2 regions of the Pseudarthrobacter sp. NBSH8 genome follow, and region 2 is predicted to be linked to the other one. Evidence: predicted binding sites of a transcription regulator. Region 2 holds the regulator's gene; the other holds the start of a gene.

Region 1 (15,528 bases), 800 kb from region 2:
TACGAGTGAAGGGCGAAGTAGATGTCGTCGAAGGCCTCATCCATGTCGTCGGGGTCCAAGGACGCCGCAATTGCTCCGGCCGCCTGCTCCAGGCTTTCACTGTCGATAGCTGTGGCCGAACTCGAACCGTTGATGGCGTGCTGCGACGTGAGGAAGAGTTTGACCAGCTCAAGACACTCGAAGGCACCGGCAGGATCAGGGTCTTCCGTCGCGTGCCATTGAATGAAGTCATGAGCCATCGAATCAATCACCCGGTGGTTCAGGACCAGCTGCAGGGGCATCTTGGGGGCCGAGGGTACGGCCTTGAGGTGCCGCCGGTCCTTGTTTCTGTTCTTGGATTTGCCGGTCTTTTTTGTCAAGGATTGCCTCCGGTGTCAACGGGCGCTCGCCCCAGGTTCGCCGCTTGGGATAACCGCGGATGTATCGAGCTTACAAAATCGCGGTGCCGGCGAGCAGTTCGGCGAGGACGTCCGCGGCCGAGTCATGCCGGATCAGCGCTGCGGACTGCCCCGCCCAAAGCGACATGAGGTCCGTGTTTCCTTGGGCGGCTGCCTCCGGCCGGAAGCGGCCGGTGAGCCAGTTCTGCGCGGGGAACGGGGCTATTCTTCGCTCCGGGATTCCAGCCTCCGAGAGCCCAGCCTTTGCCACGGTGGCCTCTGAGAGTTCGGCGATGATGCGGTTGGGGATGCCGCGGGCAAGCCGTCCGCTGAGGGCACTTGTCAGCACGGTTTCCCGCGCGGCGGGGCTGTGGAGGACCGCCCGGTACGCAGGCACGGCCGCGGATTCCCGAGTGGCAAGGAACGCCGAGCCCACCTGGACCGCGTCGGCGCCAAGGGCCATGGCGGCTGCGTAACCGCGGCGGTCCGCGATTCCCCCGGCGGCGATGACCGGGATGGTGACGGCATCAGCCACCTGGGGAACCAGCGCAAAAGTTCCGATCAGGGACTCCTCGGCGGGCTTTAGGAACGAGACGCGGTGGCCGCCGGACTCCATGCCACTTGCGACCACGGCATCCACTCCACCGGCTTCCAGGGCAACGGCTTCCGCCACGGTGGTGGCGGTTCCCACCACGACTATGCCACTCCGGTGCGCCGCCTCGATCAGTTCCGGCGCGGGCACACCGAACACAAAGCTGACGACGGCGGGACCCGCCGCCAGTGTTGCCTCCACCTGCTCTTCGTACTCCGGCAGGTAGCGGTCCGGCATGTGCGGAAGGGGAAGGGCCAGTTCGTCGAAGTACGGCTTCAGGGTTTCCAGGTACTGGTCGAAGGCCGCCTGGGGGAGCGAGGTGGTTTCGTCGCCGGTAGGAATCCAGAGGTTGAGGGCGAACGGCTTCGCCGTTGCCTTCCTCAGCTCAGCCCCTGTGTTCCGGATGGCGTCGGCGCCATAACCGTAGAGGCCGTAGGAACCCAGCCCGCCGCCGTCGCTCACGGCTGCTGTCAGCTCCACGGAAGAGACCCCGCCGAAAGGGCCCAGCACCACCGGAACTTCCGTACCGAACAGGTCGGTGATGCGGTTTGGCCGGGCAGAGGTACGGTGCTCCGGCGTCATACGGCGGCTCCTGAAAGGTCAACGGTTTGGCTTCAGGGCCCAGTCTCGCAGGGATGGGCTCTGCTGCCCAACCTTTGGCCGGGGAGTCGGTCTGTTTCCGGGCCCGAGCAGTAGTGGCAGTCGTCGGGGCACGTATCGGTCACGTCTGGCTCCAGAGGAGTTCGAGGCAGTCGCTGACCCGGTCGCTGACCGGGAAGAGTCTGCGGCCGCCGAATAGCGCGATTCGTCGTCGAAGTCACGGTTCTTCCTTAATGATCGGGTGCCGGTCAGGCGTGCCGGTTCAATTCATCCAACCGAGGGGCCCAGGTCAGCTCAATGGAGGATGTGACCACGCTTGCCGCTCCCGTTTGTGCAGGCATCCAGTAGGGCCATGTACCGCGACATGGGACGGGTACTAGACTGCTGGCGTAAGTCGCCAACCACCTCAGGGAGCACACGATGAACTACTCAGGAACTGGCAACGAGAAAGCCACCCCGGCCAGCGAACTCAACAGGACCCATGTGGGTCAGACAGTCAGTTTTGAGCCGGACGAATTCACACTGGTGTTCGGAAAAATCGCGGCCATCGCGCGCAAGGAAGGCAGCGTGACCATCGCTTTGCAGGGCGTTGAAGGAAGTGGCGGCCTGCAGTCCAGCTACAGCCTCCCCGGCAGTCGGCACGTGTATTTGCAGCCGGACATGCTCACCAATACCGAATCCACCATCAAGGACCTCTTCGGCAAGGTCCAGGAGAACCTGCGCGGCGGGCACAAGGGCGATGACAGGACGGACAAGCTCTAGCTGGGGAACTGTCCGTCGGGTACAGCAAAGGTCCTTGCCTTCTAAGACGGGGAGGGCACAAATTGGGCTGGGCGTAGGGTGGAAGTTAGACGGAAGGAGCACTTCATGAAGAAAATCCTCATGGTACTGACCAGCGTTTCCGAGATCGGCGATACCGGAGAGAAGACCGGGTACAACGTGGCCGAGGCTGCACATCCTTGGAAAGTCTTCAAGGATTCCGGTCATTTCGTCGATTTTGCGTCCATCCAGGGCGGCCAGCCCCCGCGCGACGAGGCGGACCCAAAAGATTCCATCCAGGTTGCCTTCACGGAGGACGAGACCACGCGCGCCGGTCTCTACAACACTGCCCGCGTCGACGTCGTTGATCCCGACCAGTACGACGCCATCTTCCTCGTGGGAGGCCATGGCACCATGTGGGACTTCCCGGACAGCGAAGGCTTGCAGAACCTTGTAGCCGGTGTCTACAATTCCGGCGGCGTGGTGGGCGCTGTCTGTCACGGGCCGGCCGGACTGCTGAACGTTGAGTTGGCAAACGGCTTTCGGCTGGTCGAGGGCAGGAAGGTCGCTGCTTTCACCAACGACGAGGAAGTTGCCGCAGGAAAGGACAAGGTCATCCCGTTCTTTTTGGCCGACCGGCTTGAGGAACAGGGTGCCACCCACGTCTCCGCTGGTGTCTTTGAGGAAATGGTAGTGGTTGACGACCGGCTTGTGACGGGTCAGAACCCGGCCTCAGCCGCTGGCGTGGCCAAGGAGATGGAGAAGCTCCTGGCAGAGGTCATCCACCAGGAAAAAGCCGAGGAACAGCACGAGGCGGAGGCGCTGCGCGCCGAAAAAGACGCCGAGAAGAGCGCCAAGAAGGCTGCTGCGGCAGGCACCGAGCACTAACGCCCGCAGCGCACTGAAACTTGGAGGCCGCCCCGCCGACGGAGCGGCCTTCAACCGGCGTACACGCGCCGGCGACCGTACTGTCCAATCGCCGACCTGCTTCAGATTCCGCGCACCACGGCTTACGGCAACCTCAACAAATCAAGGTACCAAGTTTGAGGCAAAACAAGACCCCTGCCTCCCTTTGTTTATAAGGGAAGCAAGGGTCTTGCCAGTTGGCGGTGACGGTGGGATTTGAACCCACGTTGGCTTTGACACCAAACAACATTTCGAGTGTTGCACCTTCGGCCGCTCGGACACGTCACCAACCTGAATAGGTTACCGGAGCATACCGCCCATCCACAAAACGGCATATGTTCAGCCCCTCATGGCGAAGGGACACTTAGCGGAGCTCCAGTGTGAAGGGGCAATTGAGCCCCACTCTTCAGCTCGAACGGACAGTTGAGGGCCTCCAATGCAGCGCCCTCGAAGTGCTGCACGGTCAGGGGCCGCGGAAGGCCGCGGAGTTATCCACATAGCTCTTAAGCCTCGCGGTTATTGTCATACCCTCGCGGGATGATTTGGGTATGGATAGCAGAGCAGCTGTGGTGACGGCGGAGGCCCTTTCGGCGTCTTTCGCTGAGCTTGCTGCAGTGCTCCGTGAAGCTACCGAAGGCTCCGCTCCGTGTGCTGATCCGCTTCGCCGTAGAGCTGATATTGCCCTGAAGACCTTGACCGCCGTCGCCTGCGGGGAGGCGAAGCTGGCTGCCCTGAAGGTGCATGCGGCCGCCGTGTACGCCGCCGCTGCCGAGGCCCTGGCGGGCCCTGCGGCGTCGCCGCAGGACCACAGGGGCCAGGAGATGGCCGTGGTCGCTGAAGTCGCGTGCGTGCTGACGGTCAGTGAACGCAGTGCCGGTGCTCTGCTCGCTGAGGCGCACGCGCTGACCACGTCCCTGCCGCTGACGATGTCCGCGTTGCAGGCCGGGACGATCTCGTGGCAGCACGCGAGGATCATGGTCGACGAAACCACCAACCTCGACAGGCCGGGCGCGGCGGCGTTGGAGGCACATTTCCTGGACCCCCACGCGGTGAATCCGGCACGTGGCCCGGTCGGTGAGCTCATCCCCGGCCGGTTCCGGCACAAGGCCCGGACCTGGCGGGAACGCCATCACCCGGTCAGCATCGAAGAACGCCACCTACGTGGTGTCCAGGACCGGCGGGTGGAGTACGCCCCGGACCGCGACGGGATGGCCTGGCTCTCCGCCTACCTCCCCGCCGATCAGGCCGCGGGGATCTGGGACCGTACCACCACCGCAGCCCGGGCCCTCCAAGGCCCCCATGAGGACCGCACCCTCAGCCAGCTCCGCGCCGACACCGCCGCGACCTGGCTCCTGACCAACACCACCGCCGGAACCGGTGATGAGGGTAGGGAAAACAGCGGCAGCGTGTCCGGCGCAACGAGCGACCATGAGACCGGTGGCAGCGCTGTGGGTGATGGTGTTCCGTCGCCGCGGGCACAGGTCCTCATCACGGTCCCGGTCCTCGCGCTGCTGGGCCTCACGGATGAACCGGCCATGCTCGACGGATACGGCCCCATCCCACCGTCCATGGCCCGCCAACTGATCGCCGACGGTGCGGAGTCCTTCCACCGCGTCCTGACCGACCCGCGGGACGGTGCACCCCTGGAGATCGGGCGGACCAGCTACCGGCTCACAAAAGCCCAACGCCAATGGCTCAGACTGCGCGATGGCAAGTGCCCGTTTCCCGGCTGCAGCAACCACTCCCTCGACAACGAAGCAGACCACATCCTGGCATGGGCTAAGGGAGGCAGTACCGGGATCAGCAATCTCGGCCAGCCCTGCCACAAACACCACAGACTCCGCCACACCACAACCTGGACACCCACTGGCGCCACCAAAAATATCCCGCCCGGCTGGACATCACCCACCGGACGGCACTACACCAGCGAACAACCCGACTGGGAACCACCACACTGGCCACAACAACAGTCGGGAAAATGGTCAGCGCTGGCGCCCCGTGCAGATTGAGGAGTGCCCGAAGACGAAATTCCGGGCCAACCCGTGGGGGCGTTCCCTTTCCCGAACTTCATGGTGCTGACCTTCAGCTGCCCGACAATGAACCGCCCGACCACTCCCTGTTCGCGGAGGCTCTTCCCGACGGTCCGCTGCCCGAAGACCCCTACCGAACTGGGACTTCTCCCTCACTGCCCGCAGCAACGTCTGACCACCAACCCCAAAGAGAATGCAGGGTTAGGGCCGTGGCAGGGCTAACTCGCCGGCAGGGTTAGGGCTGGGCAAGGCTGAGCGGGCAGTACAGGACTGCCTCCCATCAACAGTGCGAACGGACAGCTACGGCCCCGATTTCAAGGCTCCAAGTGTCATCTCGCACGGAGTGGGTGTCGCGGAGAGCCCCCGCGGACTAGATTCATAAGCAAGATGACTAACTCAGGCAAAGAGGCACAAGCAACCGCGTACTGGACTACGGGGCCGAAACGGGGCGAGCTCCGGAACGAGGCTCTGCACGCCCCCGGGCCCGGCGAAGCTTTGGTCCGCACGCTGTATTCAGGCATCAGCAAGGGCACGGAAATTGTGGTCCACACCGGCTCCGTCCCACCACGCGTGGCCGAGGAGATGCGCGCGCCGCACCAAGAGGGCACCTTCCCGTCGCCCGTGAAGTTCGGGTATCTTTCGGTGGGCATTGTGGAGGAGGGGCCCGAAGACTGGGCGGGCCAGAAGGTCTTCTGCCTCAACCCACATCAGGACCGCTACGTCATTTCCACAGACGCCCTCACCAGGATTCCCGACGGCGTCCCGGCCCGCCGGGCCGTCCTCACAGGCACCGTGGAAACCGCCGTCAATGCCCTCTGGGAAGCCGGACCGAGGCTGGGGGACAGGATCGCTGTCGTCGGTGCCGGTCTGGTGGGCGGCATGGTGGCCACGCTCCTGCGCACGTTCCCGCTGGCACGCCTCCAACTGGTGGACCTTGACCCGGAACGTAGGCACCTGGCGGACAAGCTTGGCGTGGGGTTCGCCCACCCCGATGATGCCAAATCGGACTGCGACATTGTATTCCACTGCTCTGCGTCCCAGGAAGGCCTCGAACGCAGCCTGCAGCTGGCCGGCTATGAGGGGGAGATCATCGAGATGTCCTGGTACGCCAACCGCAAGGTCACGCTGCCGCTGGGTGAGGACTTTCATGCACGTAGGCTCTCCATCCGGGCCAGCCAGGTGGGAGTGGTTGCCCGTGCGCGGCGCCACCGCCGGACCACGGCCGAGCGCCTGGAACTGGCTGTTGAGCTCCTCAAAGACCCGGTCTTCGATGTTTTCCTCACCGGCGTCTCTCTCTTCACGGACCTCCCGGCAGTAGTCCAGAACCTGGCCGACGGTACCCTCCAAGCCCTGTGCCATGTAATCGAATACCCCAACGCTGACAGCCTTGGAGCGTACAACCCCGGGCACGACAGCCTCGCGGAAGCCAACCCCAAAGACAGGAAGTAGCCAGTGTTCAGCCTGACCGTCCGACGCCACTTTATGATCGCCCACAGTCTCCCGCGGGAGGTATTCGGCCCGGCCCAGGCCCTCCACGGGGCGACGTTCGTGGCGGAGGTGACGTTCCGCCGTCGTGCGCTGAACCAGGACTCGATCGTCCTGGACATCGGGGCTGCGGGCGGCATAATCGAGGACGTGCTGTCCGGCCTCAACTACAAAAACCTGGACGAACATCCGGACTTCGTGGACAGGCTCAGCACCACCGAGGCACTTGCCGAGTACATCGCCCACGCCGTCGCAGCCAGGCTCAAGGATGATGACGAGGGCCGCGGGCTCGCGGGAATCGACGTCACCTTGCGCGAAAATCCGGAGGCCTGGGCAACCTACGTATACGACCTGTCCGCCTGATCCCATGCTCGTCAGGTTCTTGGTCCCCGCCAACATCCGCCACAACTCCGGCGGCAATGTCTACAACGCGCGGCTCACCCAAGGCCTGAGAACGCTGGGCGTTTCTGTGGAGACTCTGGCGGTGGAGGGTTGCTGGCCGGAGGCCAGCGCCAGGGAACGGCGGCGGCTGGGCGGCCTGCTGGGCGCCTGGGACCCAAAGGTGGACTCACGGCAGACGGACGTCACTCCGGAAACGGTCACCCTCGTGGACGGGCTGGTTGCGTGCGGCGCCCCCGACGAACTGGAGTACGCCGCGGCTGCCGGACAACACGCCTGGGTCCTGCAGCACATGCCCTCGCCCAGCCACCCCGACAGCGAAGGGCGCGCGCTCCGGGCGGCTGCCGGAGTGATCTGCACGAGTTCGTCCGCCGCGGCCTCGGCGTCGGAAAAGCACGGGCTCCCAGCCAGCCGGGTTGCCCTGCCCGGGACGGACCCCGCACCGGTGGCGCCGGGTTCGGCCCCGCCGCACATCGTTGCGGTGGCAGCGCTGCTGCCCAACAAGGACCAGCTGCTGACCGTGGCGGCGCTGGCCAGGCTCCAGGACCTCGCCTGGACAGCGTCCCTGATAGGAACGGACGACGCCGACCCCGCCTATGCGGCACAGGTCCGGGCAGCCATTGCCTCCTCTGGAATGGAAGGCAGGGTGCGTGTGACCGGCCAGCTCGCCGGGACGGCCCTGGCGGACGAGTGGAACCAGACGGACCTGAGCCTTCTTGTGTCCCGGGCTGAAGCCTTTGGACTTGTGGTGACGGAATCGCTGGCCCACGGCATCCCTGTCATTGTGCGGGAGGGAACCGGTGCCGTGGACGCGTTGGGACTCGCCGGGAGAATCACCGGCAGACTTGCGGGAAAACCGGAGGGCGGGCGTGGTGGCGGGCTGAGTGGCGAACGTGGTGGCAGGACATATGCGGTGCCAGGTGCCGCCGTCGGACTCGTCGAAACAGTAGACAGCGGACGCGAAGACCACCGTGCGGACGTGCTCGGTTCCGTGATCCGGCAGTGGCTGATGGACGAATCTCTCCGCGCCGCCTGGCGTGCGGCGGCCCTCGCTGCACGGGAACAGCTGCCCGGCTGGGACTCCACGGCCCGGAACGTCCTGGAAATCCTCGGTGGATCTGCTGAAGTAGTGGCTGCCGAAGGGAAGCCTGTCGCCACGGGCACGGCCGGTGGACAATAAGCCATGACCACGCTCCCGAGCTCCGCCACCGTCTTGATCCCACCGGCAGTGATCCCACCGGCAATAGGCCACGATGCACCGGATCCGCAGGTGCTCACTCCAGAGCTCCTCAGGGCATGGGCCTGGCACAAGCAGGGCCTCGATGGCACACTGCTGGGCGCGGACGCCGCCGACGTGTTTGGCAGGGCCGGCTGGGCCCGTTCCGTCGGCGGAGCCAATCCCTACCTCACGCTCTTTGCCCGCGCCGGCACCAGCCGCGCGCAGGCGGATGCCGACGTCCTGTCGCTGAAAATCCATGAGCTGCCCACCGCCCGAGGCTGCACCTATGTGCTGGGACGGGATGACTTCGCGTGGGGCCTCCAGATCGGCCGGGACGCCGCCGTGGCGCCGTTCCGTGTGCTGGCAAGAATGGGCGTTGAGCGCGGCGAGATCACGCTCCTGGAGGAGGAAATCCTCCACGCCCTGGCCGAGGCTGGCAACCCACTGGACCCCAAACAGCTCAAGGACCTGCTGGGCGATTCGGTCCGGAACCTCGGCGAGGAGGGCAAGAAGAAAGGCGCCGCCACCACGTTGCCAACGGCACTGGGCCTCCTCCAAGCGGAGGGCCGGATCCGGCGCATACCCGCCAACGGACGGCTGGATCAGCAGCGCTACGGCTACACACTGTGGGGTCTGCCGCGCACCGCCATGGACGGCGACGCCGCGCGCAGCCTCCTGTTGCAGCGCTACCTCGGCTGGACTGGCGGTGCCACGGTCAAGCAGTCGCAATGGTTTACCGGGTTCACCCTGGCACACACCAAGGCGGCGTTGGCCGCCACCGGCGCGGTGGAGATTCCCACCGCCAACGGCGAGGTGCTGTGGGTGCTGCCCGACGACGTCGGACGGCTTGCGTCGTTCGAGGCGCCGGCCGAGGAACAGATTCAGCTGCTGGCCGGCACTGACTCGTTGGTACTGCTCCGCAGGAACTCGGGGGATCTCTTTGCCGAGCAGGACAAAGGAAAGCAGGTCCTGGGGTCCACGTTGGCGTTGCAGGCTGATCTGCCGGACCACCCCATCTTCGACCGCGGCCGGATCATCGGACTGTGGCAATACGATCCCGGGAAATCACGGATTGCCTATTGGCTCTTTGACGGGGCCACACCCGCAGTATCCCGGCGCATCGCCGAGGTAGAGGCCTGGATCCGGGACGAACTGGGCGACTTCCGCTCGTTCAGCCTGGACTCGCCGGCCTCGCGCCAGGACAGGATCGACGCCCTGGATGCCGCCGGCTGAGCCGCGTGCAGGTCGGGTGAGAGAGGTGCAACCGGCCGGGACGTTTTCCGCCCACCCGGGCGGCACCCCGACGCCCTACAGCCTGCTGCGGTGCGCTGCGAAAAAGTCCCTGAGGACCGCTCCGCACTCCTTTTCCCGGACGCCGCCGTACACCTCAACCCAGTGGTTGAGCCGGCGCTCGCGGAGGACGTCGAACACCGAGCCCGCCGCTCCGGCCTTCTCATCCCAGGCGCCGAAAACCACGCGAGGAATCCTGGCCAGCACCACCGCGCCGGCGCACATGGCGCACGGTTCCAGGGTCACCACCAGTGTGCAGTCCGCCAGCCGCCAGCCATCCCCGGTGCCGCCGTCGAGCTTGGACAAGGCACGCAACCTGCCCGCAGCCTGGCGGATGGCCATCACCTCGGCGTGGGCGGTGGGGTCTCCCAACTCTTCCCGCTGGTTCCGTCCGGAACCCAGCACGGCGCCGTCGGGCCCTATCACCACTGCGCCGATGGGCACGTCATCAGTGGCCAGGGCGCGCCGGGCTTCGTCGAGGGCAAGACCCATCCATTCGAGGTGGTTCTTTCCTACAGCGGCCATGGCTCAATGATAGTTTCGAGAGATATCCATCCTTGACACCCACCGACGCCAGGAGGAACTCGTGGACGGCGATACATTCAGGGGCCGTGTAGGCCAATGGTTCAAGCCGTATGCCGCCTTGTGGCTCACCATGCTGGTGGGTGGTGTGCTGGTGGTCATCTTGGCACTGCTGGGTGCTGAGGTCTACGACAACGTAGTGGATGACGCAGGATTGACCTCGTTGGACCTGCCCGCGCTGGAGCTGTCGCAGAGCCTGCGGAACCCGGCACTGGATGCCGGGGTAACCGCTTTTACTAACATCGGCGGGGGCATCGGCATGCCCATCCTGGCCAGCTTACTGACCGGCTGGCTGACGTTCCTGAGCCGGACCTGGCGGCCGATCATCCTGGTGGGCGGGGCCGCGGCTGTCTCCACAGTGGCAACCACGGTGGGCAAGCGCCTGGTTGGCCGTACCCGCCCGGACCACTCCGAAGCGGTCCCGCCTTACGAGACTTCACCGTCCTTTCCCAGCGGCCACACCCTCAACACGACGGTGGTGATCGGTGTCGTGCTGTACGTCATGTGCCTCCAGTTCGAAATGCTGTGGGCGCGCATCACGGCCATCAGCGCCGGGGTGATTTTCATCATCGCCATGGGCCTGAGCAGGGTGTTTCTGGGCCACCACTGGCTGACGGATGTGATGGCCGGCTGGTTCCTGGGCCTTGCCTGGGTGGGCATCGTGATCCTGGCGCACCGGCTGTTCCACGTGCTGCGGAAACGCGAGCACGCGGGCCCGGCACCGACGTTCGAACACCCCGTCCTGCGGGATGATCCGTCGAGCTGATTCCCGGCCGGAGGCTGCCCGCGTGGGTGATAGTTTTGACGCATGCGCACTCTCGTTGTGGACCACCCGCTGGTCGCCCATAAGCTCACCGTCCTGCGGGACAAGAACACTCCGTCGCCGGTCTTCCGGCAGCTGACGGAAGAGCTGGTGACCCTCCTGGCCTACGAAGCCACCCGCGAGGTCCGCACCCAGCCGGTCACAATTGAGACGCCCGTCAGCACCACCGTGGGCACCGCTTTCACCAAGCCCACGCCGCTGGTGGTTCCCATCCTGCGCGCCGGGCTCGGCATGCTCGAGGGCATGACCAAACTGGTCCCCACCGCTGAGGTGGGTTTCCTGGGCATGGCCCGCGACGAGGAAACTCTGGACATCATCACCTACGCGGAGCGGCTCCCGGAAGACCTGACGGACCGGCAGATCTTTGTGCTGGATCCCATGCTTGCCACCGGCGGAACCCTGCGCGAAGCCATCAAGTTCCTGTTTAAGCGTGGCGCCTCAGACGTCACGTGCATCTGCCTCCTGGCCGCGCCGGAAGGCCTGGCCAAGCTCGAAGAGGAGCTTGCCGAAGCGAACGTTACTATCGTGCTGGCGTCCATCGACGAACGGCTCGACGAGAAGTCCTACATTGTTCCGGGGCTCGGCGACGCCGGCGACCGCCTGTACGGCATTGCCGGCTTACATCCCGGGCCGTGACGCCTAAGCCCGTGGCGTGTAAGGCAAAATAGGCAGCATGAACATCCCCACACCTGCCGCCACACGAACACCTGCCGCCACGCGAACGCTGACCTGTCGTGCCGTCCTTTTCGATATGGACGGCACGCTGGTGGACTCCACGGCAGTGGTAGAAGAGGTATGGGGAGAATTCGCAGCCCGGTACGGTCTGGACATCGCCGAAATCCTGCGCACTTCGCACGGCATCCAGGCCGCGGATACGATGCGCCGGTTCGCACCGGCCGGAGCCGACGTTGTGGCGCTCACTGCCGAACTCGGCGCCATGGAAAGGGTGCGGACTTCCGGTATCGTCGCGTTGCCTGGGGCTGCCGAGTTGCTTCGAAGCCTCCCGGCCGAGGCCGTGGCACTGGTGACCTCAGCGGACAGGACCCTTGCAGACATCCGCATGGACGCCGCGGGACTCGCCATGCCAGCCACGGTCGTGACGGCGGAACTGGTCACACGGGGCAAGCCGCACCCGGAAGGGTATGTGAAGGCAGCCGGGCTGCTGGGCGTGCAGCCGGCGGATGCCCTTGTGTTCGAGGATGCACCCGCCGGAATCGCGGCCGGTGTTGCTGCGGGGATCCGGACTGTGGCCGTGGGCCCCAACACGGGCGAATTGCCGGCAGGAGTGCTCCACATCCCGGACTACCGTGCAGTGACAGTCTCCGTGGAACCGGACGCTGCGGGCCGGCAGATCATTTCTTTCCGGCTTTGACGCCTGCCTTTAACGCCGGCCCGGGGGGACTCGAGTCGGCCTAGTACCAGTTGTGCGACAGGTGGAAATTCAGGGCGCCGCACGGTGACTGGTAGCGCTCCTGGATGTAGTTCAGGCCCCAGTTGATCTGCGTGCGGTAGTTGGTGAGGTAGTCCCCGCCGGCGCTCGCCATCTTCTCAGCGGGCAACGACTGGACGATGCCGTATGCGCCGCTGCTGGCGTTGGTGGCCGTGGTGGTCCAGTCGGATTCCTTGGTCCACAGCGTCTGCAGGCACTGCATCTGGTCAGCGGACCAGCCGTAGGTCGCCAGTTGTCCGGCGGCGTAGGCTTGGGCTCCTGCGGGGTCGTTGACGGCCACAACAGGTGCCGGGACAGGCTCGGGAGCCGGTGCCGGGGCGGGTGCGGGTTCGGCAGCCTGGGGCGCTACGTTGATCTCGGCCGGTGCAGCTTCCGGCTCGGCCGGGGTCTGGATCTGGGCTGCTTCGAAGCTCAGCGTCGACTGGGCGCTGGCTTCTTCGGCGGACTGGTCCGCGCTGGCTGCAAGCGACGCGGATTCGGAAGCGTGTGCTGCGGCGCTGACGCCGACCAGGAGGGCGCAGGCCGTCGCAAACACGGCGACGCGCTGGCCCACGGAGGGAATCCGGGCCGCCTTGGACAGTGGGGACATAGCTGCACCGACGCGGGTCTGCTTGCGGTGGCTGCCGGACTTTGGGTCGCCCTGCGGGCGTGTTTCTACCTTGAATTCAGACATGATGGATCGCCTCTCACACCTGCGGAGTTAGCTGTCGGGTTCGGATGAGGGCATCCGGCCACACGGCACAATCACGTGTTGACTTAACCCCAAAGGGCTCTTGGTGCCCGGGACGGTGGGTCCCCCGCCTCTGCCTCTGAAAACGGAATCCGGGAAGCGGCAGAGCTTGGCGTCATCCGGATATGCGGCCCAATCGGGATCCGCACCTTTTCTACGGTACAGGAGCTGGACGCTTAAGTCTCATTTTGGTAACAGGAGTCACGACGATGGCGTGTCGCCTTGCGGCATTCGGGATTCGGCTGCGCGGGCCGCGGCACCGGCAGGAAAGTGTAGGGCGAACTCTGTCCGCCCGGCCCGCGATGTCACTGCCACGCTCCCGCCGTGGGCCTCCATGATGGACTGGACAATGGACAGGCCCAGGCCGCTGGTGCCCTCCGACGCCCCGGCGCCCGAGGCCGGTGCCGTGGCCTTGCGGGCCGCGTCTGCGCGGGCAAACCGGGAGAAAACGTGGTCCACGAACTCCGCAGGGATGCCGCCGCCGTCGTCCGTTACCGTCACCACCGCGGCGCCATCGTCAGACTTCGTGACAGCGGTGACCACTGTGGTTCCGGGTGGCGTGTGCTTGCGCGCATTGGAGAGCAGGTTGACCAGCACCTGACGCAGTTGGGAAGCATCACCGGTGACGGCGAGCGGTTCGTCAGGCAGTTCAAGGCGCCAGCGGTGGTCCGGAGCTATGACTTTCTCGTCACTGACGGTTTCGATCACGAGTTGAGTGAGATCAACTTCGCTGAGCTTAAGGGGCTGTCCCTCATCGAGACGGGCCAGCAGGAGCAGGTCCTCCACCAGGGTGGTCATGCGCTCGGACTGGCTCTGGACACGGGCCAGGGACTTCCGACCGTCCGGTGTGAAGTCCTCGGTCATCCGCATCAGCTCCGTGTATCCGCGGATGGCGGTAAGCGGCGTGCGCAGTTCGTGGGACGCGTCTGCAACGAACTGCCGCACTTTGGTCTCGCTCCGCTGCCGCGCCTCGAGGGCACTGGCCACGTTGTCCAGCATCAGGTTGAGGGCGTGCCCTACGCTGCCCACTTCGGTTCCGGGGTTGGAGTTCGACGCCGGGACGCGCACCGCGAGTGCCACCTCGCCCGCGTCCAGCGGGAGCCGGGCCACCCGGGTTGCCACCTCGGAAAGCTGCTCCAACGGCTTCATGGTGCGCCGGATGAGCACGGTTCCTGCCAGCCCGATCAGCGCCAGGCCGCCAAGGGAAACGAACACAAAAGTCCAGACCAGCGACGCCAGCGTGCTCTCCTTGGCAGCGAGCGGAAGTCCCGTGACCAGGACATCGCCGTAGCCGGTTTCCACGGCCACAATCCGGTAATCCCCGTGGGACAGCGAACGGTCCACAGGAAAGCCGTTCCGGGTCAGCGCCATTAGGGTTTGCTTGTCTTCCGCGTCGAGCGCCAGGCGTGTTGTGTCCGAGTTCAGGAAGCCGCCGCTGGGGATCTGGCTGTCCAGAATCCGTGCATTCAGCGTTCCCACGCTCTGCCCGCGGGCGTCGAGCGGGTCTGTCCGGCCGTTGAATCCGCCCAGGCCCGGACGGCCAGGACCGTTCGAAAGTTTGGCTGCCTGGCTCAGTTGTTCATCCAGCTGGCCGGTCAGAAAGGAGTCCATGGAAGCGTAACTGAACAGGCCCACGGCGCCGCAGATGGCAACCAGCAGCGCCATGGCCAAGAGGATCAGTCGCGTGCGCAGATGCCACGTGTCAGGTTTCAGCCAGCTCCGGGCCGGTGTTGGGGTTGCTCGCGGTGAGGACACGGCCTAGTCCGCCGGCTTGATGACGTATCCGGCGCCGCGCACAGTGTGGATCATGGGCGGATGTACGGCATCCACTTTCTTTCGCAGATATGAGATGTAGAGTTCCACGATGTTGGCCTGGCCGCCGAAGTCGTAGTTCCAGACGCGGTCAAGGATCTGGGCCTTGCTGATGACGCGTTTGGGGTTCTCCATGAGATACCGGAGCAGTTCGAACTGGGTGGCCGTGAGCTGGAGGTCATCGCCCGCACGGGTCACTTCGCGGGTGTCGATGTTGAGGACAAGATCGCCCACCACAAGTTCGGCTGTGTCCATCGCGGCAACGCCGGACCGTTGGACCAGGCGGTGCAGCCGCAGCAGGACCTCCTCCATGCTGAACGGCTTGGTCACGTAGTCGTCCCCGCCGGCCGCGAGGCCCAGGATCCTGTCCTGGACGGCGTCCTTGGCGGTCAGGAAAAGGGCAGGCACCTCTGGGGCGAAGGCGCGGATCCTGCCCAGCAGCTCAACGCCGTCGAAGCCCGGCAGCATCACGTC
Region 2 (15,528 bases):
CACAGCTGGAAATTAGGGAGCCGACGTGACCAACCTTCACCACCTGGCGGAACAGGCAGTCAAAAAAGCCCTGGAAATGGGCCGCACCGTAGCGGCCGCGGAGTCGCTCACGGCTGGAATGGTCAGCGCCGTGCTCGCCGACACAGCCGGAGCTTCAGGCATGCTCCAGGGCGGCGTGGTGGCTTACCAGAACTCTGTCAAAGTGGACGTCCTCGGCGTTCCGGCAGAGCTTCTGGCCGCTGCCGGATCCGTTGACGGCGCCGTCGCAGCGGCCATGGCGGCCGGGGCAAGGACTGCACTGCGGGCTGACATCGGCATCGCCACCACGGGGGTAGCCGGCCCGGAGGAACATGACGGCAAAGCGGTGGGAACGGTGTATATCGGGATCGCCACAGCAGCCGGTGCCTCCTACCTCGAGTACGGCTTCACGGGTAACCGGGCCGAGATCCGCGGACAGGCTTGTGGTGCCGCGCTGGAAAGCCTGATAGCGGCCCTATCTTCCTGAAGCTACCGGGCGTAAAGTTGCCGGGAACAAATCCCGGTGTCCATTAGTTATTACATTGTGTCGCTTCCGGATAGCGGAGGCGCCTAGGATGAATAAACCACCACGGTTCGCTCCACGGCGGACCGCACTTATGAGGGAGCAAGGCGATACAGATGGTAAAGCAGCCCGTATCCATAAACGGCGTTGTCCGCTGGAAGGATGTGGGCCTCGCCGATCAGGCCAAGAGCGAACAGAAGGAGCGCAAGATGGTTGTACTTCGTCACGAAATCGGTGATGTCCTTCGCGATGTACGCCAGCGCCAGGGACGCACGCTCCGCGAAGTTTCGCACAGTGCCCGTGTTTCCTTGGGCTACCTCAGCGAAGTAGAACGCGGCCAGAAGGAAGCTTCATCAGAGCTCCTCTCGTCAATCTGCTCAGCCCTGGACGTGCCGCTGTCCAGCATGCTCAGGGAAGTCAGCGACCGTGTTGCCGTCGCCGAGGGCGTAGCCGTTCCGGACACCGTTCCCCAGGAATTCTCGCAGCGCTACGGCCGCGACCTTGATCGCGATCTCAACGCTGAACTCAACAACGAACTGTCCAAGGGCCTGCTTTCCGGCGCACGGTAAGCCGTCGCAGGAGCCAGACAGGAACTTCAACAAAGCCTCCGGCCACTGGCCCGGAGGCTTTGTTGTGTGCTGGCTATTTTGCCGTGTCGCCGGCGGACGGGTCCTTTGCGAAGCCGTCAATTTCAAACATGGAGTTAAGCTTTGCCATGTATTCGGCGAGGGTCTGCAGTTCCCCGACCGGCCACTCAGCCAGCCGTTCACGGAAGTCCTGGCGGCGCGCGTCCTGGACCTGGTGCATTTTTTCCTCGCCCTTTTCGGTCAGGCGGATCGACTGCGCCCTTCCGTCGAGGGGGTCAGCTTCCTTGAACACCAACCCGATGCTTTCCAGGAAGGCGATCTGGCGGCTGACGGAAGGCTTGCCCACGCCGATGTTCAGGGCCAGGTCTGTCAACCGGATGGGTCCCTCTCGCCGGATGACCGAAAGCAGACCGTAGGCCGCCGGTTCCATGTCCGGGTGCACCTGCCGCGAGAGCTGATGGGACACCGACCGGGCACGCCGCCAGAAGAGACTGATTTGGTGTTCCACGGTGTTCAGGGCTTCATCAACGGTGTCTTTGTCGGCGGCACCTGTCTCCGCAGGGGACGTCGCGGGAACGCCGGTCTCAGGAAGGCCTGTCGCAGGAGGGCCGTCGGCAGGGTTGCTCATGGCAACAATTCTAGGGTCCGGGACCGTGAGAGACTCTATTGGTGCGGATCAGTGACTATTGGCGGCTTATGGACGACGAATTCGGGGCCGGCTACTCCCGGGTCTTGAGCAGCACCCTGGTTCTGGCCGGCGCCGGCGGGCGCACAGCGGACCAGGCCCTCGCCGCCGGTGTGAGCCCCCGACAGGTGTGGTTGGCCGTCTGCGACGTCCAGGATGTACCGCCGGAGCGGCGTCTGGGACGCGACGTCAAACCACTGCGCGACTGACGCCGCCACCAGTGCGTCCGCGTTCCCACGCTGATGTGCGCTCCCTTCTGCGCTGACACGCCGCCCGATCTGTTCGAATATCTGTTCGGGTAAAGCTATGCTTTTCGTAGTGGGTTATCCACATAGGCGATGTCATCCGACCAGAATGTCAGTGGGTGCCATTAGCGTCAGAGATGACCAAGAAATGGCCGCTGAGGCCACTCCAAAGCGAGAAAGCATTAGAGGTGTGAACCATGGCGGCAGCCCCGGATCGGCAAAAGGCGCTCGACGCAGCGCTGGCACAGATCGACAAGCAGTTCGGCAAGGGCTCGGTTATGCGGCTGGGCGATGAAGTCCGCGCCCCCATCGAAGTCATTCCCACCGGATCCATCGCGCTGGACGTGGCTTTGGGAATTGGCGGCCTGCCCCGCGGCCGAGTAGTGGAGATCTACGGTCCGGAATCTTCGGGTAAGACCACCGTGGCCCTGCACGCCGTTGCCAACGCGCAGCGCCTGGGCGGCATTGCCGCCTTCATCGACGCCGAGCACGCCCTGGACCCCGAATACGCCGCCCGGCTGGGCGTGGATACGGACGCTCTCCTGGTCTCGCAGCCGGATACAGGCGAGCAGGCCTTGGAAATCATGGATATGCTGATCGGCTCCGGCTCGCTGGACGTCATCGTCATCGACTCCGTTGCTGCCCTGGTGCCGCGTGCGGAAATCGAGGGCGACATGGGCGACAGCCACGTGGGTCTGCAGGCCCGCCTCATGAGCCAGGCGCTGCGTAAGATTACCGGCCGCCTGAGCCAGACCAAAACCACCGCCATCTTCATCAACCAGCTCCGTGAAAAGATTGGCGTGTTCTTCGGCTCCCCGGAGACCACCACCGGCGGTAAGGCCCTGAAGTTCTACGCGTCCATTCGCATCGACGTCCGCCGGATCCAGACGCTCAAGGAAGGTGCCGACTCCGTCGGTAACCGCACCAAGGCCAAGATCGTCAAGAACAAGATGGCCCCGCCCTTCAAGATCGCCGAATTCGACATCATCTATGGCCAGGGCATCTCCCGCGAGGGCGGCATCATCGACATGGGCGTGGAGCACGGCATTATCAAGAAGTCGGGTTCGTGGTTCACGTACGACGGCGACCAGCTGGGCCAGGGCATGGAGAACTCCCGCAGGTTCCTGCGAGACAACCCGGAGCTGGCGACCGAACTGGAACGCTTGATCAAGGAGAAGCTTGGTGTCGGGGTAGTCAAGCCCGCCGAAGACGAAGCCAAAGACACACCGAAGCTGAAGGCTGTTGACGGCTTCTAGGAACGCCCCTGACCTGACGGCCGGTCAGAGCGCCGGATGGCGTGCGGCCGGGCAGGACGCCGGATCGGGGCGACGGCAGCGGAGACGGGGCGGCGAACGCCCCGGCTTCGGGCCGGATGGGCCAGTTCCGGATGCTGCCGTCGCAGCCGATGCAAACGCAGACGCCGAACCGGATCCCGCATCCGTGGCGCGGGCCATCGTGCTCCGGCAGCTGACCAGTTCGGCCAAGAGCCGGCTGCAGCTGGCGCGGAAACTGGCCGAGCGGAACATCCCGGAGGATGTGGCGGAAGCCGTGCTGGACCGCTTCCAGGAGGTCCGCCTCATTGACGACGCTGAGTTCGCCGACATGTGGGTGCGCAGCCGTTCGCAGTCCCGGAAGCTCGCCAAAGGGGCCCTCCGGCGCGAGCTGGCGGACAAGGGGATTGACGCGGATACCGCCGCCGTCGCGCTGGAACAGCTTTCCGACGCCGATGAGGAAGTGGCTGCCCGGCTCCTGGTGGAACGCAAGCTCCGGGCAGGCACGGATTTGTCGGACCGCGCCGAGCGGGACAAGATCACCCGGCGGTTGGCGTCCATGCTGGGCCGCAAGGGCTATCAGCGGTCGCAGGCGTTCCGGATCGTCGGAGAAGTGCTCGACGCACAGGCGGAGACCCAAACGGGCGCACCGGACGGCCCGCTGGACTCATAGGCCGCCGAAGCGGTTCCTCAGCCGATCCGGCAGCCAGGGCGATCCAGCAACCTGAGCGACCCGCTACCCTTAACAGGTGAGTTTGACCATTCCTTCCCCCGCATCCGGTACCGCCCCGTCAGCCGACCCTGCCCTTCAGCAGCCCCGTACCTATCAGGTACGAACCTTCGGCTGCCAGATGAATGTGCACGATTCGGAGCGGATGGCAGGCATGCTCGAGGCCGCGGGCTACGTGCCGGCCAGTGGCGAGCAAGCCGACGTCGTGGTGTTCAACACCTGCGCGGTACGGGAAAACGCGGACAACAAGCTCTACGGCAACCTGGGCATGCTGGCGCCCGTCAAGGCCGCCAACCCGGGGATGCAGATCGCCGTCGGCGGCTGCCTGGCGCAGAAGGACCGGGAGACCATCCTCAAGAAGGCTCCCTGGGTGGACGCTGTCTTCGGCACTCACAACGTCGGGGCGCTCCCGGTACTGTTGGACCGGGCCCGGCACAATAACGAAGCCCAGCTGGAGATCCTCGAATCCCTGGATGTTTTCCCCTCCACCCTGCCCACCAAGCGTGATTCGGTCTATTCCGGCTGGGTGTCCATCTCGGTCGGCTGCAACAACACCTGCACGTTCTGCATCGTCCCGGCCCTGCGCGGGAAGGAAAAGGACCGCCGCCCGGGGGACATCCTTGCGGAAATCCAGGCCCTGGTAGATGACGGCGCCATCGAAGTCACCCTGCTGGGCCAAAACGTGAACTCCTACGGCGTGGAGTTCGGTGACCGGCAGGCGTTCTCCAAACTCCTGCGCGCGTGCGGGGAAATTGAAGGCCTGGAACGGGTCCGCTTCACAAGTCCCCACCCAGCAGCCTTCACCGAGGACGTCATTGACGCCATGGCCGAAACCCCCAATGTCATGCCGCAGCTGCACATGCCGCTGCAGTCCGGATCCGACAAAGTCCTGAAGGACATGAAACGGTCCTACCGGTCCACCAAATTCCTCGGCATCCTGGACAAAGTCCGCGAGAAGATCCCGCACGCCGCCATCTCTACTGACATCATTGTCGGCTTCCCCGGCGAAACCGAGGAAGACTTCCAGGCCACCCTCGACGTTGTGGAGCAGTCGCGCTTCGCCACCGCTTTCACGTTCCAGTACTCGAAGCGTCCGGGTACCCCGGCCGCGGACCTGCCGGACCAGCTTCCCAAGGCCGTGGTCCAGGAGCGATTTGAACGCCTGACCGCACTGCAGGACAGGATTGCCGCCGAAGAGAACGCCACGCAGCTTGGCCGCCGGGTAGAGGTGATGGTCACTGCCCATTCAGGGCGCAAGTCCGAGGAAACCCACAGGCTGTCCGGCCGGTCCCAGGACCAGCGGCTGGTGCACTTCTCCGTTCCCGAGGGGGCAGAGACGCCGCGTCCCGGGGACCTGGTCACCGTGACCATCACCGAAGCTGCAGCCTTCCACCTCGTGGCCGACCCCTCTGTGCAGGACTACAGCCTGCGGCGCTCCCGCGCGGGGGACGCCTGGGACAGGTCCCAGGCCGACTCGTGCGGGGCTCCCGCGCCGGCTGCCGCAGGCGGCGCCGGCCGGAGCGGGGTCTCGCTGGGTATGCCCACGCTGCCGGTCCGGAGCCGCTGACCGGTGGCCCAGCCTCCGGTCATTGCCGTTGTTGGTCCCACGGGGTCAGGAAAGTCCGATCTATCCGTGAACCTTGCCCTGGAACTGGATGGCGAGGTCATCAACGCAGATGCCATGCAGTTCTATCGCGGGATGGACATAGGCACCGCCAAGATCACGCCGGCAGAACGCAAGGGCGTTCCCCATCACCTTCTGGACATCCTGGACGTCACGGAGGAGGCCAGCGTTTCAGTCTTCCAGCAGCAGGCCCGGAGCATCGTCAGCGGTATCCACGCACGCGGCAAGCGCGCCATTCTGGCGGGCGGTTCGGGTCTCTACGTTCGGGCTGCCCTCGACATCCTCGAATTCCCCGGCACAGATCCTGTCCTCCGGGGGCAGCTTGAGGCTGAGCTCGAGGAAGTCGGCCGGGATGTCCTCCTGGCGCGGCTCGGGGACGTGGACCCGGTGTCAGCGGCCCGTGTCTCCGATTCGCGCCGGATAATCAGGGCGCTCGAAGTCCACGAGCTCACCGGCCGGCCGTTCAGCTCCTTTATGCCCCAGCGGGAGTATTTCCAGCCTGCTGTCCAGATCGGGCTGGCGGTGGACCGAGACGTCCTCCGTGAACGGCTGGCCCAGCGCGTCCACACCATGGTGGACCAGGGGCTGCTGGCGGAAGTGCGCCGCCTGGATGCGGCCGGTCTGCGCGGCGGCAAGACTGCGCCGCGGGCCCTGGGCTATGCCCAGTTCCTGAAAGTGCTCGACGGCGGCTCAACAGTTGCCGAGGCAGCCGAGGACACCATCGTGGCCACCCGGCAGTTCGCCAGGCGTCAGCTCACGTGGTTCCGTGCCGATCCCCGCATCGGCTGGCTGGACTGGCGGGCGCCGGACCTTGCGGCCCAGGCCGTGGCTCTCAGCCGGTAATCTAGGACCATGGACGCAACCCCCGAAGAGACCACAGAGCCCGCCTTCCGCCCCCTGGGCGGACTCCGCTTCTCCAAGGGACACGGAACAGGCAACGACTTTGTGCTGATCGCTGACCCCGACGGCGTTCATACCATCGACGCGGGCCAGGTGGCGGCCCTCTGCGACCGTCACCGCGGAATCGGCGGCGACGGCCTGATCCGGGCCGTCCCGTCCCGGTACCTCTCCGAAGGCCGCGAACTCCTGCTCAGCAGCCCCGAGGCGGAGTGGTTCATGGACTACCGCAACGGCGACGGGTCCCTGTCGGAAATGTGCGGCAACGGGGTCCGTGTTTTTGTACACTTTCTGCGTGCCGAGGGACTGGTAGACCTGCCCGACGGCGGCGTACTCACCATCGGGACACGCGGCGGCGTCAAGACCGTGGTCCGGACAGGCGACAGCTATGCGGTGGACATGGGGCCGTGGGAATTCATTTTCCCCGGCGACGCGACCGCCAAAGCCATGGATTCGCTGGTCACCGCGGACGGCCTGGAAGTGCCCCGCCCGGCCCTGTCCGTCAGCATGGGCAACCCGCATACCGTGGTGGCGCTTGCTGAACTGTCCGAACTGGAATCCACCAGGCTTTACACGGCTCCGCAGGTCGATCCGGTGCCCGCCAATGGAACCAACGTCGAATTCGTCGTGCCTGCTGAACCCCTGGTCCACAACGGGACCGGCACGGTCACCATGCGCGTCCATGAGCGGGGCGTTGGAGAAACCCAGTCCTGCGGCACAGGTGCGTGCGCGGCCGCAGTGGCCATCCGGCACTGGGCAGGGGCGGAAGCACCGGACTCCTGGCAGGTCAACGTGCCGGGCGGCGTCGTGGGAGTCAAATTCTTCGCCGGGGCCGGCGGGCGCGAGCACGTCGAGCTCAGCGGGCCCGCCGTCATTGTGGCTACTGGAACGCTTTCCTGACCCGAAGGATCCGGAAGGACTTGGACGTGGACTCCCGGCTGACGGTGAACGATGAATCCAGTTCCGTCGAGAGCCAGCGCTGAAGCGAATCCGAGCCCAGGTTCTTTTGGACCACCAGCCACGCGGAGCCGCCCGGCGCCAGCCGGGGCAGCCACATCTTCAGGAGGCTGTGGAGTTCATCCTTGCCGATCCGGATGGGTGGGTTGGACCAGATCGTGTCGAAGCGCAGCTCCGGGTCCACGGCGTCAGGAGTGCTGGCCAGCACGTTGCCCAGGCTCAGCAGGGCCGCATTCTCGGTGGTCAGCGTGATGCAGCGTTCATTGACATCCACCGCGTACACCTTGGCATGCGGCGCGCGCAATGCGAGCGTCAGGGCAATGGGCCCCCAGCCGCAGCCGATGTCAAGGAGGTTGCCTGTGGGGTCCGGGGCCGGGACCTCGGCCAGGAGCACCGCCGTCCCCTTGTCAATACCGTCGGGACTGAAGATGCCGCCGGACGTCTGCAATGTGCGCGTCTCGCCGGCCAGTTCCACTGTGAGCGGTTTGCGGGCGAACGGCCCGGCGGGCGATGCGCTGAAATAGTGTGCGGACTCCATAACTGGCCAGATTAGTTGGCCGGGGTGGACAATGCGAAACCGCGGCCACCTCTTCTGCTAATCTTGAACCCATGTTCTTGATCTTCGAGTAGCCGGCACGGCCGGTGTCCCTCCCGGACGCCGCCTGTCCCGAAGCCGTGCCCCGCAGCGATGCAGGTATTAACCTTCCGCAAGTGCGCCACATGACAGGCCTTCGTAGCTGTTATGCCGCCGGGCAATACTCGAGTGATCTGCCGCTGCCGGTCCCTTGCAGTTTGCCCGCGCTTTCCACCACTCCCCGCATCTCCCGGATGCGCAGACTCCCTGCACGCCACGGTCCGGACCGGCGCGCGCAGCAGACCAGGAGGCCCGCATGACTGCAAGCCGTCAGCCCAGCGCGAATACTTCCCCACAGACCAACGATCCGCACTATTCTGAAAATGCCGAATCTTCAAAGGAGACCATGACCAGCCAGCCCAACACCGGTTCCGATCCAGCAGCCCAGGACATGAGTCCCGAGGAGATCCAAGCTGTCATCGACCGGATTCTCGCCAAGGACGTACCGGCCAGGAACCTCACCGCCGCAGACGGTGACAAAGCCGTGTTCGGCAGGGCTCAGGCGATTTCCCGCTTGGACGACGAACACACCAGCTACGACGGCGACCAGCAGGACCGGGAAGAACGCCGGGCACTACGGCGCGTGGCCGGTCTGTCCACCGAACTCGAAGATGTCACCGAAGTCGAATACCGGCAGCTGCGGCTCGAACGTGTGGTCCTGGCCGGGCTATGGTCCGAAGGCACCTTGGCGGACGCGGAAAATTCCCTGCGTGAACTTGCCGCCCTTGCTGAAACAGCAGGCTCGGAAGTCCTGGACGGTATGGTGCAGCGCCGTGCCAAACCGGACCCGGGCACGTTCCTCGGTTCCGGAAAGGCCCTTGAGCTCAAGGAAATCGTGATGGCCACCGGGGCTGACACGGTTGTGGTGGATGCCGAGTTGGCACCGTCCCAGCGCCGAAGCCTGGAGGACATCGTTAAGGTCAAGGTCATTGACCGCACGGCCCTGATCCTTGACATCTTCGCCCAGCACGCGAAGAGCCGTGAAGGCAAGGCCCAGGTGGAGTTGGCGCAGCTCGAATACCTCCTGCCACGCCTGCGCGGCTGGGGTGAGTCGATGTCCCGCCAGGCCGGTGGCCAGGTGGGCGGCGCCGGCGCCGGCATGGGTTCGCGCGGACCCGGTGAGACGAAAATCGAACTGGACCGTCGCCGGATCCGGACGCGCATGGCGAAACTGCGGCGCGAGATTGCGGCGATGAAGCCGGCACGGGAAACCAAGCGGGCCAACCGCCGTCGTAATTCAGTGCCTTCCGTTGCGATTGCCGGATACACGAACGCCGGGAAGTCATCGCTGCTGAACAGGCTGACCGACGCCGGTGTGCTGGTGGAGAACGCACTGTTCGCCACCCTGGATCCCACCGTGCGAAAGGCCGAAACCTCCGATGGCCTCGGCTACACCCTGGCGGACACCGTGGGTTTTGTGCGTTTACTGCCCACACAGTTGGTGGAGGCCTTCCGCTCCACGTTGGAGGAAGTGGCTGACGCGGATCTGATCCTGCACGTGGTGGACGTGTCCCATCCGGACCCGGAGGGCCAGATTGCCGCAGTCCGCAAGGTCTTCAGCGAAGTGGATGCCCGCAAGGTGCCGGAGATCATAGTCCTGAACAAGGCCGACGCCGCTGATCCGTTTGTAGTGGAGCGCCTTAAGCAGCGCGAGCCGCGCCACGTGGTGGTCTCGGCCCGCACCGGCCAGGGGATCGCCGAATTGCTGCAGGCCATCAGTGACGGGATTCCCCGGCCCGGCGTGAAGCTGGAACTCCTTATTCCCTACGACCGCGGTGACCTGATCAGCAAACTGCACGAGACCGACGCCGAGATCCTGAGCCTGGATCACGGCGAGCACGGTACCCGCGCTTTGGTGATGGTGCGTGAAGGCCTTGCGGCTGAACTGGAATCCTTCATCAACCATGACTGAGGTTGTGGCAGGGGAAGTCAAAGGTACGGCCGGCGAGCAGTTCGTGATCGAACTGCTCGACCGCGCCGTAACCGGCATGGGCGGTCAAAGCCGCAGCGGCCAGCACGAGATGGCAAGGCAGGTGGCCAGAGCCATCGAAAGCGGCGACCACCTCCTGGTGCAGGCCGGAACGGGGACCGGAAAGTCACTGGCCTACCTGATTCCGCTCATTGCTCACTCGCTCGTGAGCAACAAGCCCACGCTCGTGTCCACAGCCACACTTGCGCTGCAGACCCAGATTGTGGGGCGCGACCTTCCCCGGCTGCTGAAGACCATCACACCCGCCCTCGATCGCCCCGTCAAGGTGGCCCTTGTCAAGGGCCGCTCCAACTATGTGTGCCAGCATAAGCTCGTAGGCGGGTTCCCTTCTGAGGAACCCGCCGAGGGCCAGCTGTTCTCCCTCGGCGAGGACACCAGCGTCCCGCATTTCGCCGCCGCCTTGGGCGGGCCGTCGTCCCAGCTGGGGAAGGAAGTGGTGCGCCTGCGGGAGTGGGCGGAAAAGACCACCACGGGCGACCGTGATGAGCTGCTTCCCGGGGTAACGGACCGGGCCTGGCGGCAGGTGTCTGTGACGTCCATGGAATGCCTGGGCGCCCAAAAATGCCCCATGGCGGCCGAATGCTTCAGTGAACTGGCACGCCACGACGCCGCCGAGGCTGACGTGGTGGTCACCAACCATGCCATGCTCGCGGTCAGCGCCTTTGAAGGCCTCGCAGTGCTCCCCGAGTACGACGTTGTGGTGGTGGACGAGGCCCACGAATTGCAGGACCGTGTCACCGGTGCCGTGTCGGGGCAACTCTCCGTGGCAATGGTCCACGCTGCCGCGTCGGGCGCGCGCAAACACACGGCCATCACGGTGGATGCCCTCAACGCAGCTGCCGCCAACCTGGAACTCGCCCTGGCCGGGGTGCCCAACGGGCTGCTGCCCAACGGCCTCAACGACGAACAGCTGGACTGCGTGGACCAGTTGCGTGAGGCGTGCCGGGCTGCACTCTCTGATTCCAAGGGTGACGGCAGCCAAACGGCCGACGGCGGGCGGCAGCTCGCGCGCTCACGCCTGATGCTGATCCTCGAACTGTGTGAACGGCTCATTGTGGCCCGTGAGAACCGTGAAGTGGTGTGGTTTTCCCGCGCAAGTTCCTTCGACCCGCAACAGGGCTATGCCCAGCCCGACGAGTCTGCGCCAGCCCTGGTCAACATCGCGCCGCTCAGCGTTGCCGGAAAGCTCCGCGAAGGGCTGTTCGCCGGCCACACCGTGGTGCTGACCTCGGCCACGCTTGCCATCGGCTCAGCCTTTGAACCGGCCGCCGGCGGCCTGGGGCTGGTGGGGGAGGGCGCGCCGAGCTGGACCGGGATCGACGTCGGATCGCCGTTTGATTATCCCAAGCAGGGGATCCTCTACGTCGCAGGGCACCTGCCCAAGCCGGGCCGCGGGGCGTCGCCGGAGGCACTCGATGAACTTGAAGCGCTGATCCGGGCGTCCGGCGGCGGAGCCCTGTGTCTCTTTTCATCGCGCCGGGCCGCCGAGGAGGCCGCGGAGGCGATGCGTCCCAGGCTCGGCCTCAGCATTCTCTGCCAGGGCGACTCCACCATGACTGCCCTCGTGAAGCAGTTCGCGGACGAGCCCGATACCTGTCTCTTCGGAACCATGTCCCTCTGGCAGGGTGTGGATGTTCCGGGCGGATCATGCCGGCTCGTGGTGATCGACCGCATTCCGTTCCCGCGGCCGGACGATCCGCTGATGACAGCACGGTCCCGCGCCGTTGCGCAGGCCGGCGGAAACGGCTTTATGGCGGTATCGGCGACCCACGCGGCCATCCGCCTGGCCCAGGGCGCGGGCCGCCTGATCCGTTCCACCGGAGACAAAGGCGTGGTGGCCGTGCTTGATTCCCGGCTTGCCACCGAGCGCTACGCCGGATTCCTCCGCGCCGCGCTGCCGCCGTTCTGGCCCACCACGGACCGCAAGATAGCGTTTGCTGCCTTGGAAAGGCTGGCCGGGAAGGGCGCCTGACTGAACGTGGACACTGTGTGGTCCTGCAAAGGCAGGCCCCGCCCCTTGCTTGCCCTCGTCCTGGCCGAGGGGGCGTGGAGGCCCGCTGCGGGACCTAGAGCGAGCGCAGGACCGAGACGACCTTGCCCATGATTGTGGCGTGATCGCCCAGGATGGGTTCGTATTGCGTGTTCTGCGGCAACAGCCACGTGTGTCCATCGCGTTGGCGGAACGTCTTCACGGTGGCTTCATCGTCCAGCAGGGCCGCGACGATATCGCCGTTGGCGGCGTCGGCCTGGCGGCGGACCACTACCCAGTCGCCGTCGCAGATGGCAGCGTCCACCATGGAGTCGCCGGCCACGCGCAGCATAAAAAGTTCACCCTGGCCCACGAGCTGCCGCGGCAGGGGCATCACGTCTTCCACCACCTGGTCGGCAAGGATGGGCCCGCCCGCCGCGATCCGGCCCACCAGCGGCACCATGGCGGTGTCCATGGCGGAGGGAAGTTCGGTGACCGTTCCGCCGAGGCCGTGCAGGACTGAGGGCTTGGTAGTCCCCTTGGACTTAGTGGACCCGCCATCCAGCGTCAACGGCATGAGGACCTCCATGGCACGCGGACGTTTGGGGTCCCGGCGCAGGTATCCCAGCTTTTCCAGCTGCGACAGCTGGTGGGTCACGCTGGACAAACTCGCCAGGCCCACGGTGTCGCCGATTTCACGCATCGACGGCGGATAGCCGTTGTCATTCACCGAGCGCTGGATGGTCTCAAGGATCTTCTTCTGGCGGGCGGTGAGCCCCTTGGGGGTCCGTTGGGGCTGGCGGCGCGGTGTCGCCTTGCCCCCGGCGGCTGGTGCTGCCATGTTCGCCAATGCCTTTCGGTTGCCCGGATCCGCTCCGGCCGCTGGTGCCTGGAACGCCCCGGGGCTGGTGTCGGAGTTGATTGTCAGACCCTGCTGATCAACTACAGAGGTGGTTGTTCTTTGATCCAAACGTAGGCCAGCCACAGGGCTTTTTCAAACATTTGTTCTAGCGAGTCTCGACAATATTCGTTGATAAGTGCTAAAAATGAAGAAGCAAAGTTCGAACATGTGTTCTACTCGTTGCTTGCGGATTCGAATACTCGAATTTATGGACGGCCCAGGCCGGCACCGGCAAGTGGACGCGGAGGACGCGCCGGGCAGCACAGTATGGTCCAGGAGGGCTCATTTCATGTCAGCTATATCTGCTTCGCAGGACTCGCGTCCGCAGCTCGTTTCCGTGCAGGACCTCACCGCGCGGCAGTGGTCCGGGCCCCTGCCGGCTTCGGGTGCGGCGCCCAGGCAGCGCAGGGAATCTTTGCCGCCGCTGCGCCTGACCCGCAGGGGACGGATTGTCCTCATTGGCATCCCGCTGGTGATCCTGGCCGCAATCCTGCTTTCGCTGGCAGGTTTCCTCAACGCACCGGCGAAGGCTGCCGACTCTGCCGCCGACCTGTCCTTGACGCCAACTGTGTCGGTTACGGTCCAGGCCGGGCAGTCCCTCTGGGCCATCGCCAGTACCGTTGCGCCCGAGCGTGATCCCCGTGATGTCATCGCGGATATTGCTCAATTGAACAATCTTTCCGCCGGCGGCGTTGTCCCCGGACAGCAGCTCTTCGTCCCCACGAAGTAGGGAGGTTCCAGGCTCTGGAACGTGCCGCCGCAGGCCGTCACATTTTCCGGCCGTCTGCTTCGGACCTAAACTGTTCAGGTGAATGACCAGCTAGAGCGTCTGAACAGACTTCCCCTCCGGACCAACCTCCGCGGGCTAACCCCGTATGGTGCCCCGCAGTTGGATGTACCTATCCTGCTGAACGTCAACGAAAACACCCATGGGGTCCCGGCGGACGTCCGGGCCGCGATCAGTGTGGCCGTGACGGAGGCCGCGGCAGGACTCAACCGCTACCCGGACCGTGAGTTCACCGAACTCCGGGAAGCGCTGGCCGAATACCTCGGCCACGGTCTTGATGCCACCAATATTTGGGCAGCCAACGGATCCAATGAGGTCCTCCAGCAGATTCTCCAGGCGTTCGGCGGACCCGGGCGCACGGCCCTGGGATTCCCGCCCACGTATTCCATGTACCCGCTCCTGGCCAGCGGCACCGACACCGGGTACATTATTGGGCAGCGCGCCGATGACTACGGGCTCAGTGCAGAATCGGCTGCCTTGCAGGTCAAGGAGCTTCAGCCCAACATAGTTTTCCTGTGCTCACCGAACAACCCAACCGGCACCGGCCTGGGCCTGGATGTTGTGGAGGCCGTGTACGCGGCCGGCGAGGCCAGCCAGACCATTGTGATCGTTGACGAGGCCTACCACGAGTTCGCCCACGACGGAACGTACAGCGCCCTGACCCTGCTGCCCGGCAGGGAACGCCTCATTGTGTCCCGCACCATGAGCAAGGCGTTCGCCCTCGCGGGTGCACGCCTGGGCTACATGGCCGCCGCCCCCGAGGTCACGGACGCACTCCGCCTGGTTCGGCTGCCGTACCACCTCTCGGCCATCACCCAGGCAACAGCCCTTGCCGCCCTCCAGCACCGCACTGCCCTGATGGCCGATGTCGAGGACATCAAGGAACAGCGCGACCGCATCGTTTCGGAGCTGACCCGCATGGGCCTCAAACCTGCCGCCTCGGATTCGAACTATGTGTTCTTCGGCGGCCTCGACAACCCGCGTGATGTCTGGCAGCAGTTGCTGGACGACGGCGTGCTGATACGCGACGTCGGCATCCCCGGCCACCTGCGTGTCACGGCAGGCACTGAGACCGAGACCACATCGTTCCTGACGTCGCTGGAACGCATCCTGGCCAGCCAGGCCACGCTGCCAGCCTAAACTTGAAGTACCGCCGCCCCCGCGCGCCGGCACATTTCCTTCGCTACGCATTTCTGACTTCGCTTAAGGACATATGACCATGAGTTCCACCGGATCGAACGCTGCCGAGCCCCGGACCGCCCGCATGGAGCGTGCCACCAGTGAATCGTCAGTGCTCGTGGAGATCAACCTGGACGGCACAGGCGTATCGGACATCGATACGACTGTCCCGTTCTACGACCACATGCTGACGGCGCTGTGCAAGCACTCGCTCATTGACATGACGGTCAAGGCCACCGGTGACACCCACATCGATGTCCACCACACAGTGGAGGACGTTGCCATCACGTTCGGCGAAGTCCTGCGCACCGCCTTGGGCAACAAGGCCGGGATCCGCAGGTTCGGTGAGGCCACCGTGCCCCTTGACGAAGCACTGGCGCAAGCTGTGGTTGACGTCTCCGGCCGGCCCTACCTGGTGCACGGCGGCGAGCCTGCCGGGCAGGAATACCACCTGATTGGCGGCCACTTCACGGGATCACTGACCCGCCACGTTTTTGAGGCCATCACCCTTCATGCCGGCATCTGCCTCCA

The links. The regulator LexA, encoded in region 2, represses DNA repair genes until DNA is damaged. The targets are predictions, from matches to a motif close to TCGAACANNTGTTCGA.
Region 1: a site for LexA is predicted at 3,646-3,661, ahead of FYJ92_RS02990 (HNH endonuclease signature motif containing protein). Genes of this name have one in related genera too.

Annotation. Positions count from the first base shown of each region.
Region 1 covers NZ_CP043178.1:636,618-652,145, forward strand. The annotation lists gene FYJ92_RS02965 (hypothetical protein) at 1-359, opposite strand, end outside; gene FYJ92_RS02970 (nitronate monooxygenase family protein) at 430-1,551, opposite strand; gene FYJ92_RS02975 (hypothetical protein) at 1,990-2,331, shown strand; gene FYJ92_RS02980 (type 1 glutamine amidotransferase domain-containing protein) at 2,437-3,216, shown strand; tRNA gene FYJ92_RS02985 (tRNA-Ser) at 3,433-3,522, opposite strand; gene FYJ92_RS02990 (HNH endonuclease signature motif containing protein) at 3,783-5,243, shown strand; gene FYJ92_RS02995 (zinc-binding alcohol dehydrogenase) at 5,652-6,713, shown strand; gene FYJ92_RS03000 (6-carboxytetrahydropterin synthase) at 6,717-7,112, shown strand; gene FYJ92_RS03005 (glycosyltransferase) at 7,117-8,328, shown strand; gene FYJ92_RS03010 (DNA glycosylase AlkZ-like family protein) at 8,332-9,600, shown strand; gene tadA (tRNA adenosine(34) deaminase TadA) at 9,676-10,182, opposite strand; gene FYJ92_RS03020 (phosphatase PAP2 family protein) at 10,313-11,005, shown strand; gene upp (uracil phosphoribosyltransferase) at 11,048-11,698, shown strand; gene FYJ92_RS03030 (HAD-IA family hydrolase) at 11,736-12,434, shown strand; gene FYJ92_RS03035 (hypothetical protein) at 12,475-13,185, opposite strand; cyclic di-AMP (ydaO/yuaA leader) riboswitch at 13,191-13,367, opposite strand; gene FYJ92_RS03040 (HAMP domain-containing sensor histidine kinase) at 13,444-14,907, opposite strand; gene FYJ92_RS03045 (response regulator transcription factor) at 15,001-15,528, opposite strand, start outside.
Region 2 covers NZ_CP043178.1:1,437,133-1,452,660, forward strand. The annotation lists gene pgsA (CDP-diacylglycerol--glycerol-3-phosphate 3-phosphatidyltransferase) at 1-16, shown strand, start outside; gene FYJ92_RS06595 (CinA family protein) at 26-505, shown strand; gene FYJ92_RS06600 (helix-turn-helix domain-containing protein) at 658-1,110, shown strand; gene FYJ92_RS06605 (MarR family winged helix-turn-helix transcriptional regulator) at 1,184-1,756, opposite strand; gene FYJ92_RS06610 (DUF3046 domain-containing protein) at 1,798-2,022, shown strand; gene recA (recombinase RecA) at 2,256-3,314, shown strand; gene FYJ92_RS06620 (regulatory protein RecX) at 3,499-4,002, shown strand; gene miaB (tRNA (N6-isopentenyl adenosine(37)-C2)-methylthiotransferase MiaB) at 4,079-5,626, shown strand; gene miaA (tRNA (adenosine(37)-N6)-dimethylallyltransferase MiaA) at 5,630-6,526, shown strand; gene dapF (diaminopimelate epimerase) at 6,536-7,480, shown strand; gene FYJ92_RS06640 (class I SAM-dependent methyltransferase) at 7,461-8,075, opposite strand; gene hflX (GTPase HflX) at 8,518-10,083, shown strand; gene FYJ92_RS06650 (ATP-dependent DNA helicase) at 10,076-12,133, shown strand; gene lexA (transcriptional repressor LexA) at 12,228-12,971, opposite strand; gene FYJ92_RS06660 (LysM peptidoglycan-binding domain-containing protein) at 13,321-13,761, shown strand; gene FYJ92_RS06665 (histidinol-phosphate transaminase) at 13,840-14,958, shown strand; gene hisB (imidazoleglycerol-phosphate dehydratase HisB) at 15,038-15,528, shown strand, end outside.